Regions from separate parts of the Streptoverticillium reticulum genome, predicted to be linked through region 2. Evidence: riboswitches for the same ligand, from Rfam matches in the RefSeq annotation. Region 2 holds a riboswitch; the other holds the start of a gene.
What was found. A riboswitch is a leader RNA that binds a small molecule or an ion and turns the genes downstream of it on or off. The one in region 2 is predicted to bind glycine.

Region 1: another riboswitch for glycine. It lies ahead of gcvP (aminomethyl-transferring glycine dehydrogenase); the one in region 2 lies ahead of gcvT (glycine cleavage system aminomethyltransferase GcvT).

Annotation. Positions count from the first base shown of each region.
Region 1 is NZ_CP179755.1:7,026,408-7,033,052, forward strand. Features, by position in the region: gene ACMATS_RS32110 (DNA polymerase IV) at 1-707, shown strand, start outside; gene ACMATS_RS32115 (PRC-barrel domain-containing protein) at 653-1,000, opposite strand; glycine riboswitch at 1,123-1,230, shown strand; gene gcvP (aminomethyl-transferring glycine dehydrogenase) at 1,415-4,300, shown strand; gene ACMATS_RS32125 (DUF5999 family protein) at 4,417-4,623, opposite strand; gene ACMATS_RS32130 (hypothetical protein) at 4,925-5,512, opposite strand; gene ACMATS_RS32135 (glutamate--cysteine ligase) at 6,003-6,645, shown strand, end outside.
Region 2 is NZ_CP179755.1:2,723,759-2,730,403, forward strand. Features, by position in the region: gene ACMATS_RS12105 (ABC transporter permease) at 1-13, opposite strand, end outside; gene ACMATS_RS12110 (enhanced serine sensitivity protein SseB C-terminal domain-containing protein) at 332-1,138, opposite strand; gene ACMATS_RS12115 (enhanced serine sensitivity protein SseB) at 1,237-1,992, opposite strand; gene ACMATS_RS12120 (AAA family ATPase) at 2,227-2,790, opposite strand; glycine riboswitch at 2,936-3,030, shown strand; gene gcvT (glycine cleavage system aminomethyltransferase GcvT) at 3,164-4,279, shown strand; gene gcvH (glycine cleavage system protein GcvH) at 4,376-4,750, shown strand; gene glyA (serine hydroxymethyltransferase) at 4,790-6,052, shown strand; gene ACMATS_RS12140 (L-serine ammonia-lyase) at 6,188-6,645, shown strand, end outside.

The DNA.
Region 1 (6,645 bases), 4.3 Mb from region 2:
TGGCCACCGGCGGCGACGAGCGGCCCGTCGTCGCGGAGCGGGACGCCAAGTCGGTGTCCGTGGAGGACACCTTCGCCGAGGACCTCACCGACCGCACCCGGGTGCAGCTGGAGCTCGCCCGCCTCGCCGACCGCTGCGTGCGGCGGCTGCGCGGCGCCGGCCGCAGCGGGCGCACCGTGGTCATCAAGGTGCGGCGCTACGACTTCTCGACCCTCACCCGCTCGGAGACGCTGCGCGGGCCGACGGACGATCCCGTGGTCGTGCGGGAGGCGGCCGCCCGGCTGCTGGACGGGGTGGACACCACGGCCGGGGTGCGGCTGCTGGGGGTCGGTGTCTCCGGGCTCGCGGACTACACCCAGGAGGACCTCTTCGCCCAGGCGGCCGGCGGCACGGCCGAGGGCGGGGAGGCGCCGGAGCGGGAGCAGGAGGAGGCCGCGGAGGAGACGGCACGGCCCCGCCAGTGGCTGCCGGGGCTGGACGTGCGGCACGCGGAGTTCGGGGCCGGCTGGGTCCAGGGCAGCGGCGTCGGCCGGGTCACGGTCCGCTTCGAGGAGCCCTGGTCCGAAGAGCCCGGCAGGGTGCGCACGTTCGCGGTCGACGACCCGGCGCTGGAGCACGCCGATCCGCTGCCGCTCGTCCGGCCCGCGGAGGATCAGCCGCCGGACGCGCCGGAGGCGCCGTCGTCCGGGGGGATGGCGAGCCCGTAGTGCCGGTAGAGCCGCAGTTCCTGCTCGGGGGAGAGGTGGCGGCCGGCGCCGATGTCCGGGGCGTTCCTGATCAGGGCCCGCTCGTAGGGGACGTGCAGTCCCTCGCCGTCGGCCCGGCTCGGCCGCAGCGGCACCAGGGCGTCGCGGCTGAACAGCCCGGTGCGCACGGCGGCCCACTCCGGCTCGCCGGTCGCGTCGTCGAGGTACACCTCGTCCACCGTGCCGATCCGCATGCCGTCGCGGTCGAAGGCCTTGCGGCCGATCAGGCTCCGGGGGTCGACGTCCGTCTGCACGGCCTTCCTCCTGTTTCCTCCCGCCTGGCGCACCTGCCACCAACCAAAAGCCACAAAGCGGGAAGCGGCCACTTGGGCGCTCCCGTGGGCAAATTCTCGCTGGTAGGCTGGCCAGTGGCCGCAGACCCTGTGCGGGAGAGTCCTCCGATGCCCCCAGGGGCGGTCCCGGAGGCGCCGAAGGAGCAAATCCTCCCCGGAATCTCTCAGGCACCCCGTACCGCACGGACGAGGCCACTCTGGAAAGCAGGGCGGGTCCGGTCCGGCAGTACTCCGAGCCCTTCCTCACCGACGGTGAAAGCCGGGTACTGCACCGCCCGGTGAAGCTCTCAGGTTGCGATGACAGAGGGGGAGGCCGTCCGGGTACCCGCGCCGTGGTACCCCTCGCAGGTCGCAATGACCAGGAGGCCTCCGCAGATGACCGCCCACCGCATCTCCCTCTCCGACCTGGAGCGCGGCACTCCCTTCGAGGACCGCCACATAGGGCCCGACTCCGGGGCGCGGGCCAAGATGCTCGCCCAGGTCGGCTTCGGCTCCCTCGACGAGCTCACCGCCGCCGCCGTGCCGGAAGTGATCAAGAGCGCCGCGGCGCTGGGCCTCCCGGCCGCCCGCACCGAGCCCGAGGTCCTCGCCGAGCTGCGCTCGCTCGCGAGCCGCAACCAGGTGCTCGCCCCCATGATCGGCCTCGGCTACCACGGCACGTTCACCCCGCCGGTGATCCTGCGCAACGTCATGGAGAACCCCGCCTGGTACACGGCCTACACGCCGTACCAGCCGGAGATCTCCCAGGGCCGGCTGGAGGCCCTGCTCAACTTCCAGACCGTCGTGGCCGAGCTGACCGGTCTGCCCACCTCCGGCGCCTCCCTGCTCGACGAGGGCACCGCGGCGGCCGAGGCCATGGCGCTGTCCCGGCGCATGGGCAAGGTCAAGGACGGGGTCTTCCTCGTCGACGCGGACGCCCTGCCGCAGACCGTCGCGGTGATCGAGACCCGTGCCGAGCCGACCGGTGTCGAGGTCGTCGTCGCGGACCTGTCGGCGGGCATCCCCGAGGAGATCGCCGGCCGCGGCGTCTTCGGCGTGCTGCTGCAGTACCCGGGCGCCTCGGGTGCCGTGAGAGACCTGCGCCCCGTCATCGAGCAGGCCCACGAGCTCGGCGCCGTCGTCACCGTCGCCGCCGACCTGCTCGCCCTGACCCTGCTCACCCCGCCCGGCGAGCTCGGCGCCGACATCGCCGTCGGCACCACCCAGCGCTTCGGCGTGCCCATGGGCTTCGGCGGCCCGCACGCCGGATACATGGCCGTCCGCGAGAAGTTCGCCCGCAGCCTCCCGGGCCGCCTGGTCGGCGTCTCCGTCGACGCCGACGGCAACAAGGCCTACCGCCTGGCCCTGCAGACCCGCGAGCAGCACATCCGCCGCGAGAAGGCCACCAGCAACATCTGCACCGCACAGGTGCTCCTGGCCGTCATGGCCGGCATGTACGCGGTCTACCACGGCCCCGAGGGCCTGGCCGCCATCGCGCGCCGCACCCACCGCTACGCCGTCCTCCTCGCCGAGGGCCTGCGGGCCGCGGGCGTCGAGGTCGTGCACGGCGCGTACTTCGACACCCTGACCGTGCGCGTCCCCGGCCGCGCCGCCGAGGTCGTCGGCGCCGCCCGCGAGCGCGGCGTCAACCTGCGCCTGACGGACGCCGACCACGTCGGCATCGCCTGCGACGAGACCACCACGCGGGCTCATCTGGCCTCCGTGTGGGCCGCGTTCGGCGTGGAGGCCGACATCGAGGCGCTCGACGCGGCCACCGCGGACACCCTCCCCGAGGGCCTGCTGCGCGCCGACGAGTACCTCACGCACCCGGTCTTCCACCAGCACCGCTCCGAGACGGCGATGCTGCGCTACCTGCGCCGCCTCGCCGACCGCGACTACGCCCTGGACCGGGGCATGATCCCGCTCGGCTCCTGCACGATGAAGCTCAACGCCACCACCGAGATGGAGCCGGTCACCTGGCCCGAGTTCGGCGCGCTGCACCCCTTCGCGCCCGCCGAGCAGGCCGAGGGCTACCTCACGCTCATCACCGAGCTCGAGGAGCGGCTCGCCGAGGTCACCGGCTACGCCAAGGTGTCCCTCCAGCCCAACGCGGGCTCCCAGGGCGAGCTCGCGGGCCTGCTGGCCGTCCGCGCCTACCACCGCGCCAACGGCGACGCGCAGCGCACCGTCTGCCTCATCCCCTCCTCCGCGCACGGCACCAACGCGGCCAGCGCGGTGATGGCGGGCATGAAGGTCGTCGTGGTGAAGACCGCCGACGACGGCGAGGTCGACGTCCAGGACCTGCACGCCAAGATCGAGCAGCACCGCGCCGAGCTGGCCGTGCTGATGATCACCTACCCGTCCACGCACGGCGTCTTCGAGGAGCACGTCGCGGACATCTGCGCGGCCGTGCACGAGGCCGGCGGCCAGGTGTACGTGGACGGGGCGAACCTCAACGCCCTGGTGGGCCTGGCCCGGCCGGGCGAGTTCGGCGGCGACGTCTCGCACCTGAACCTGCACAAGACCTTCTGCATCCCGCACGGCGGCGGCGGTCCGGGCGTCGGCCCGGTGGCCGTCCGCGCCCACCTCGCCCCCTACCTGCCCAACCACCCGCTGCAGCCCGCCGCCGGTCCGGCCACGGGCGTCGGACCGATCTCGGCCGCGCCCTGGGGCTCCGCCGGCATCCTGCCGATCTCCTGGGCGTACGTGCGGCTGATGGGCGCGGAGGGCCTCAAGCGCGCCACGCAGGTGGCCGTGCTGGGCGCCAACTACATCGCCAAGCGCCTGGAGCCGCACTACCCCGTGCTCTACACCGGCCCCGGCGGCCTGGTCGCGCACGAGTGCATCGTGGACCTGCGCCCGCTGACCAAGGCGACCGGGGTGAGCGTCGACGACGTGGCCAAGCGCCTGATCGACTACGGCTTCCACGCGCCGACCATGTCCTTCCCGGTGGCCGGCACGCTGATGATCGAGCCGACGGAGAGCGAGGACCTCGTCGAGCTGGACCGGTTCTGCGACGCCATGATCGAGATCCGTGCCGAGATCGAGAAGGTCGGCTCGGGCGAGTGGGACAAGGACGACAACCCGCTGCGCAACGCCCCGCACACCGCGGCCTCGGTCACCGGTGCCTGGGAGCACTCGTACACCCGCGAGGAGGCGGCCTTCCCCGCCGGGGTGACGGCGGCCGACAAGTACTGGCCGCCGGTGCGCCGCGTGGACGGCGCGTACGGCGACCGCAACCTCGTCTGCTCCTGCCCGCCGCTCGACGCCTACGAGGGCTGAGCAACTCGGCGGTGCGGCGCGGCTGATGCGCGTCGGGGCCGGTTCGGCGATCTTCGCCGGGCCGGCCCCTTATGTGTCTCCGGGTGTCATATGCGGGTGCGATGGGTAGTGCTGCGCTAGGCAGCCGTCACCACGTGGTCGGCGCCGAGCGGCCGGTGCGGGGCGATGATCTGCCCGTCCGGCAGCAGCTCACCGGTGTCCTCGAAGCAGAGGACGCCGTTGCACAGCAGGCTCCAGCCCTGTTCCGGGAAGTGCGCCACGAGCTGGGCGGCCTCCCGGTCGGCGGAGTCGGCTGACGGGCACGTGGGCTGGTGCTGGCACATGGCAGGGATCTTTCGCTGTGGTGTCGTGACTGTCCTGCGGCTCGATGCGGTGGTCATGCCGCCCCCCGTTGCATTCGTCGGTCGATCCCAGTGTTGCCCTGTGAGCGGAATTCCGCAGGCATTTCCCTGTGGTGCTCCTCACAGGATGAGGACGCGTCACCCGTGCGGGGGGTTGCGGCCAACAGGGCTGTCCCTTCGGGGGGTTCGCGATGGCCGCGGTGGGCTAGCCCGGTCGGGGGAGCACGGCGCAGTGCCCCGTGGCCCGTGGGCCCGCGGGGCACTTCTGCGGCGGATGCACCGGTCAGGCGGAGGTCTTCAGCAGCGGGGCCGGCGTGAGCCGCAGGGTGAGCACGGGCAGCAGGTCGGCGACGCGGTGCGGGTGGTGGGCGGCGATGCCGGGCGGGGCGGGGGCGAGGGGCACCAGCAGGTCGCCCGGGGCGAGCACGCCCGACGAGGCCTCGGCCGTGATGTCGCCGTGCAGCCAGAGGGTGAGCATGTAGAGCCCCGGAACGGACAGCAGCCTCGGCTGGTACGGCGAGGTCAGCTCCTCCGCCTGGTGCAGGGCCAGTTCGGTGGAGGCGAGGTAGGGGCCCTCGAAGAAGTGGGAGAACGCCCAGCCGTCCGGGGTGAGCATGGTCTCGGCCGCGGCGATCGCCCGTCCGCCGCCCCGGACCAGGAAGCGCCAGCCCGTCAGCCGGGACCGGGGCGCTCCGCCGCGGGGTGCGACCGGCTCCAGCACGTGGACGGGCAGCGGCAGTTCGGGGGTCAGGGCCGTCTGTGCGGACTTCAGCGACGGGGTGCGTGCCGCGCGGACGGCGGTCGGGGAACCGAGGGCCGCGCGGACACTGCGGAGGGCGGGCGCGGGGGCAGGGGGGACGTGCAGCGGCATGGGGGTCGCCTCTCGCTTCCGGAGACACTTCGGAGACACGCGGGGGTGCTGGGCAGGTGCGACGACGCTGTCGGAAGGGGTCAGAGGGGGGCCGGACCGACTTCCGGGGCGCCTGCTCTCTGCCTCACCCCGGAGTTTATACGACACGTGTTCACGCAGTGTTTCGGCTAGCTGTCCGCGGCATTTCCGGCAAGAGGAAATCAGGGCCTCTTTTCGGGGTGATTTCGGTGATTATGCCGCGATATCGCACCCATGGCCTCGGGCTTTTCCCGGGAAGCGGTCGGCCGGATCTCGTCGGTGTTTATCACCAGCGCATTGCCGGGCAACTGCCGACCACCCGTATGCCGACGGAATGTGCCGGAGTACGCATGGTGCAGAGCCTATCGGGTATCCGGCTCCGGCGAGGCGTTATCGATCGTCCCGCTGGGCATCATCGACCGTGACAAGGGCGGCGCCGTCGCGGGCGACCCGTTTGAGGAGGGACACTTGAATGGGTGAGAAGGTCGCGGCCGAGGGGTTCGGCCCCGCCGACCCGCAGCGCCACCGGGACAAGCTCCGGCAGTGCCTGGAAGCGTTGGCGAGACTGCTGGAGGAGAAGCGGTTCGACCGGCCCCGGAATCTCATGGGGCTGGAGATCGAGCTGAATCTCGCGGGCTCCGACGGCATGCCGAGCATGATGAATGCCGAGGTGCTCGAGCGGATCGCGAGCCGGGATTTCCAGACCGAACTCGGACAGTTCAACCTGGAAGTGAATATTGTGCCGCACCGGCTGTCCGGCCGGGTTCTCGATCAGCTTGCCGAGGAGCTGCGCACCGGCCTCGCCTATGCCGACCGCAGGGCCATGGAGCTCGATTCCGGAATCGTGATGATCGGTATTCTTCCGACGCTCACCCGCCGGCACGCGGTCTCCGCCAATCTTTCCGCGGCCGACCGGTACTCCCTGCTCAACGAGCAGATCCTGGCCGCCCGCGGCGAGTACTTCACCATCGACATCGACGGAGTCGAGCGGCTCACCTGCACGGCCGGGTCGATCGTCACCGAAGCCGCCTGCACCTCCGTGCAGTTGCACCTGCAGGTGACTCCCGGCCGGTTCGCCGCGGTGTGGAACGCGGCGCAGGCCGTCGCCGCCGCAC
Region 2 (6,645 bases):
TCGGTGCTGTCATCGTTGCAGGGACCCCTCTCGGCCGGTTCCGTCCGGCCCGACGCCCGCCACCGAAGTGGCTGGTTCACATCACTGGTGCAGGAGGTGCGCAGTGTGGAGCGATGGTGCGGGGTGGTGCGGAAACATCACGCGGAGCAGGTCGTACACAGGACCGAACATCCCTGTGAAGCGGGAGTCTTCAATGTGGCCGCGATCACTCGCCAGACCTGGCCCTCAATGGATGCGCAACCGTGATGTGCGTAGGGAGGTTCCGTTATACGGACAGACCGGTCCCGACAGCGGAACGGCAACCGGCCACGAGGCGTGGCGAGTTCGGAGTTCAGTACGCCCCGGCCTGCCAGCCGTGCTGCGGCGGGTAGCCGTATCCGGACACCGGGGAGGGCGCGGCGGGGGCCGGGGTGCCGCCGCCGTAGGCGTCGCGGTCGTAGAAGGGATGGGCGTTGGCGCGCATCCACATCGCGACGGGGTCGTACTCGTCCGCGAGGGAGACCGTCGACACCGGCAGCCCGTCCGGCACCACGCCGATCGACTGCTGCATCATCAGACGCACCGACTCCACGGCGGCCCGGGAGGTGTCGTACAGGTCGAGACCGATCGCCAGGTACGCGGCGCCCAGCGCGGGCTGCACCCAGGCGCGGCGCAGCGCCCGGACGACGGGGGTGCTGCGGGCGTTCTGCGCCAGCAGCGCGTAGAACTGCGGGATGTCGGCGGCGGGTTCGCTCAGCCGCAGCGGGCCGGCCGGCAGCCGGTCCAGGCCGCCGGTGATCCGGCGCAGGTCCAGCCAGGGGATGCCGACACCGCCGCCGGGCGCATGGGGGTTGAGCCACAGGCCCCAGCGGTCGGGATAGAGCGCGGCGGCGACGGACCGGCCGGAGACGACCTCGTGGGCCCGGTTCCAGCCACTGGCGGCGAGCTCCTGGGCGGAGGTCACACAGGGCGCGTAGCCGAGGCCGTCGACCTCCATGTTCCCGTACTGGGCGTCGGGCGAGCCGGCCTGACCGTGCCACAGCAGCATCCACACCCGGCCCTCGGCCACGGACCGCAGCAGCGCCTCATAGGTGTCGTACCGTCCGGGCGCCACCTGGCGCAGCACCTGCTCCACGCCGCTCTCCGCGCCCGCGCTCACCTGGTCCGCCTCTTCTCTCGGCACGGGGAGCGCGGCCGCGCTCCCCGTGTTGGTCGTCCAACCAGCTTACGAGCCCGCGGCGGCGGACACGGGTGCTGTCACAGGTCACGGTCGTAGAACGGACGCACCCGACCGCGCATCCAGTCGCCGACCGGGTCCTGGGCGACGTCGAGGAAGACCAGCTGGACGGGCCAGGGCACGGGCGCCGAACCCAGTGCGCGGCCGACGGCCGCCATGGCGGCCTCCCGGCTGCCCGGATCCGGAAGGTCCAGTTCGATCCCCACGAAGAGGGCCGGATCCGCACCCTCGATGCTGGCCAGGGCGCGCCGGGCGGTCCGGACCGGGCCGGTCGCGGCGAACTCCAGCCCGGCGGCGGCGAGGAAGGCGGTGGGCTCCTGCTGCCAGTCCGGCTCGAAGAGCCGGACGCGGCCGCCGGTGGCGTCGCCGTCCAGCGCCGTGCGCCCGGCCCGGCACAGCTCGGCCACGGCGGGCGGCGGCAGCGGCACGGCGACGGTGCCCTCCGGGTTGACGACGATCCCGACCTGCGGCGGCAGACCGCGGGCGAACTCGACGGCGGGCGCCACGGCGAAGTCGGTGCGGTCACCGACGACGCGGCGGAACTCCTGCTCGGAGCTGAACACCGGGACGAACGCGGCACCGTCGAGATCCATCGCCGGGACGTCGAGATCCGGGCTGCCGGGGCCGCCGCCGTTGGGCAGCGGGATCCACACGCTGCTGCGCACGAGCACCTCGACGATCCGGGGCCCGGCCCCGGCCACCCCCGCCGAAACGGCGAGCACCGCCTCGAGCTCGTTGGCGGGCCAGTCGTAGGGGTGCTGCTCAGGGATGCTCATGTCGTCCAACCACCGTGTCGTCAAAGGCGCGCAGGGGGAACCTTAACGGCTGCGCCTGGGCTTGGGCGGTACGGGGCCGTCGTCGACTGCGGGCTCGTCGTGGCTGGTCGCGCAGTTCCCCGCGCCCCTTTGGGGCGCGATCACGCACAAGCCCCGCCCCGTCAGGGGCGCGGGGAACTGCGCGAGCAACCACCGACGGCCCGCAGTCGACGCACTGCACTTCCGGCGGAGCGCTCAGCCGAAAGTGATCACGCGGACCGTGTCCGCGGCCGCACGGTCCAGGACCGCCACCGAGACCACCCCGCGCGGGAGGCGCCCGGCCGCGGCCCCCGCCACCAGGCGCCCCATCGCTCGCCGGTGCCGCGCGAACACCCGCCGTGACACGCAACGCCCCCGCCGCATCTGCCCCTCCAGCGCCACCGCCGGCTCGACGACCAACAGCAACAGGTGCAGCGCACCCCCGCGCCGCCGCACGCCCCGTGCCAGCCAGCGCCGCACCAGGCCCACCCGCCCGCTGTCGTGCACCACCACGCTCCCGCCCGCCCGCAGGGCACCCCGCAGCGCCGCGAAGTGCAGCACCCGGGCCACGGGCCGGTAGAGCCCGTACGGCAGCCCGCCCGGCAGCCGCCGCTCCAGCCGGAGCCGGGTGTCCTGCGAGTCCACGCACTGCACCGGCGCGCCCGCGGCGTCCAGCGGGGCCACCGCCCGCCGGATCAGCGTCGTCTTCCCGCTGCCGGGCAGCCCGGAGACGACCAGCAGGTCGCCGGCCGGGTACCGCAGGTCGACCACCTCCGCCATGGCACCTCCCACCGGCCGATACCCGTCGAACGTAAAGGAAAGGTAATCCAATTCACGGGGCTGCACCTGGTCCATCGCACGCTCGTACGTGCAATGATGTGCGCGCCAACGCACGACCGGCACGTCCAACTGCATACCGGCCGCTCGAATCCGTGCGGGAGAGTCCTGGGCACCGACCCGGGCGCCGAAGGAGCAAGTTCCTCCCTTGAATCTCTCAGGCCCCGATACCGCACGGGCGAGGCAGATCTGAAAAGCGGGCCGCCCGTGCGGCGGCCCCACCCAAGGTGCAAGCCGGGGGAGTCTCCCGGTGAACCTCTCAGGTTCCGATGACAGATGGGGAGGACGTCCTCACTGCCATGCCTGGGAGCCCCACATGACCGTTGCCCCTCGCCGAACGGCCCTCGACGCGACGCACCGCGCGCTCGGCGCCACCATGACCGACTTCGCGGGCTGGGACATGCCCCTGCGCTACGGCAGCGAGCGCGACGAGCACCTCGCCGTGCGCACCCGTGCCGGTCTGTTCGACCTCTCCCACATGGGCGAGATCACCCTCACCGGCCCGCAGGCCGGCGCCGCCCTGGACCACGCGCTGGTCGGCAACATCTCCGCGCTGGCGGTCGGCCGGGCCCGGTACACCATGATCTGCAACGCGGAGGGCGGCATCCTCGACGACCTGATCGTCTACCGCCTGGGCGAGCAGGAATTCATGGTCGTCGCCAACGCCTCGAACGCGCAGACCGTGCTGGACGCGCTCACCGAGCGCGCCGCCGGATTCGACACCGAGGTCCGCGACGACCGCGACCACTACGCGCTGATCGCCGTCCAGGGCCCGGCCTCCCCCGGGATCCTGAAGTCCGTCACCGACGCCGACCTCGACGGCCTGAAGTACTACGCCGGTCTGCCGGGCACGGTCGCGGGCGTGCCCGCGCTCATCGCGCGCACCGGCTACACCGGCGAGGACGGCTTCGAGCTGTTCGTCGCGCCCGCCGACGCGGAGAAGCTGTGGCAGGCCCTGACCGAGGCGGGCGCCGCGGCCGGCCTGGTGCCGTGCGGCCTCTCGTGCCGCGACACGCTCCGACTGGAGGCCGGCATGCCGCTGTACGGGCACGAGCTGACCACCTCCACCACGCCGTTCGACGCCGGACTCGGCCGAGTGGTCAAGTTTGACAAGCAGGGCGACTTCGTCGGCCGCGAGGCGCTGCAGGCCGCCGCCGAACGCGCCGAGACCGCCCCGCCGCGCAAGCTGGTCGGCCTGGTGGCCGCCGGCCGCCGCGTGCCGCGCGCCGGGTACCCGGTCGTCGCGGGCGGCGAGGTCGTCGGCGAGGTCACCTCGGGCGCCCCCTCCCCCACCCTCGGCAAGCCGATCGCCATCGCCTACGTGGACGCGGCGCACGCGGCGCCCGGCACCGAGGGCGTGGCCGTGGACATCCGTGGCACCCATGAGACGTACGAGGTCGTCGCGCTTCCGTTCTACAAGCGGGAACGATGAGAAAACCGAGCAGGAAGGGCTGATCCCCAGCCCATCCCGTCTCACCTGTCAAGACCCGTTGCACAACCACTCACGCGCATCCAGGAGAATCTAGTCATGAGCAACCCCCAGCAGCTGCGCTACACCAAGGAGCACGAGTGGCTGTCGGCCGCCGAGGACGGCGTGGCGACGGTCGGCATCACCGAGTTCGCGGCCAACGCGCTCGGTGACGTCGTCTTCGCCCAGCTCCCCGAGGTGGGCAGCACCGTCACCGCGGGCGAGACCTGCGGCGAGCTGGAGTCGACCAAGTCGGTCAGCGACCTGTACGCCCCGGTGACGGGCGAGGTCGTCGCGACCAATCAGGACGTCGTGGACGACCCGGCGCTGGTGAACTCCGCCCCGTTCGAGGGCGGCTGGCTGTTCAAGGTGAAGCTCACGGACGAGCCGGCGGACCTGCTGACCGCCGACGAGTACACCGACTTCGCCGGCTGACCTCGCCCCCTCCCCGCCCAGGAAGTCCAGGAAGAACTCATGTCGCTTCTGAACAGCTCCCTCCATGAGCTCGACCCCGACGTCGCCGCCGCCGTCGACGCCGAACTCCACCGCCAGCAGTCCACCCTCGAGATGATCGCCTCGGAGAACTTCGCTCCGGTCGCGGTCATGGAGGCCCAGGGCTCGGTCCTCACCAACAAGTACGCCGAGGGCTACCCGGGCCGCCGCTACTACGGCGGCTGCGAGCACGTCGACGTCGTCGAGCAGATCGCCATCGACCGGATCAAGGCGCTCTTCGGGGCCGAGCACGCGAACGTGCAGCCGCACTCCGGCGCGCAGGCCAACGCCGCCGCGATGTTCGCCCTGCTCTCCCCCGGCGACACCATCCTGGGTCTGAACCTCGCCCACGGCGGGCACCTGACCCACGGCATGAAGATCAACTTCTCCGGCAAGCTCTACAACGTGGTCGCCTACCACGTCGACGAGCAGACCAACCTGGTGGACATGGAGGAGGTCGAGCGCCTCGCCAAGGAGCACCGCCCGAAGCTGATCGTGGCCGGCTGGTCCGCCTACCCGCGCCAGCTGGACTTCGCGGCCTTCCGCCGGATCGCCGACGAGGTCGGCGCGTACCTGATGGTCGACATGGCCCACTTCGCGGGCCTCGTCGCCGCCGGTCTGCACCCGAACCCGGTGCCGCACGCGCACGTCGTCACCACGACCACGCACAAGACCCTGGGCGGTCCGCGCGGTGGTGTGATCCTCTCCACGGCCGAGCTGGCCAAGAAGATCAACTCGGCGGTGTTCCCCGGTCAGCAGGGCGGTCCGCTGGAGCACGTGATCGCGGCCAAGGCGGTGTCCTTCAAGGTCGCGGCGACCGAGGAGTTCAAGGACCGCCAGCGCCGTACCCTGGAGGGCGCGAAGATCCTGGCCGAGCGCCTCGTCCAGGACGACGTGACGGCGGAGGGCGTCTCCGTCCTCTCCGGCGGCACGGACGTGCACCTGGTCCTGGTGGACCTGCGCCACTCCGAGCTGGACGGCCAGCAGGCCGAGGACCGCCTCCACGAGGTCGGCATCACGGTCAACCGCAACGCCATCCCGAACGACCCGCGTCCCCCGATGGTCACCTCGGGCCTGCGGATCGGCACCCCGGCGCTGGCCACGCGCGGCTTCCAGGCGGAGGACTTCCGCGAGGTGGCGGACGTCATCGCCGAGGCGCTGAAGCCGGGCTACGATGCGCAGGCCCTGCGGGCCCGCGTCACCGCCCTCGCGGCGAAGCACCCGCTGTACCCCGGACTGAAGTAACCCGTCAGCTCCCGCTTTACCCGCCGGTAAGGGGCATCAGGGCACACTGAAAGGTGGACCTGGTGCCCCGCACCGTGTGACACACCCCCCGCAAGACGCGTACCACCGAGTACCACCGACCAGAGGAGCAGCCACGTGGCCATCTCCGTATTCGATCTCTTCTCGATCGGCATAGGCCCGTCCAGCTCCCACACGGTCGGCCCGATGCGTGCGGCACGGATGTTCGTCGGCCGCCTGAAGAACGAGGGCCTGCTCGCCCACACCGTCTCCGTGCGGGCCGAGCTCTTCGGCTCCCTCGGCGCCACCGGCCACGGCCACGGCACCCCCAAGGCCGTCCTGCTGGGCCTGGAGGGCCACTCCCCGCGCACCGTCGACGTGGAGATCGCCGACGACGAGGTGGAGCGCATCCGCACCACCAAGCGCCTCAAGCTCCTCGGCACCGAGATCGGCTCGGCCCACGAGATCGACTTCGACGAGTCCACCCAGCTGATCCTGCACCGCCGCCGCGCCCTGCCGTACCACGCCAACGGCATGACGCTCTTCGCCTACGACGAGGCCGGGGCGCCGCTGCTGGAGAAGACCTACTACTCGGT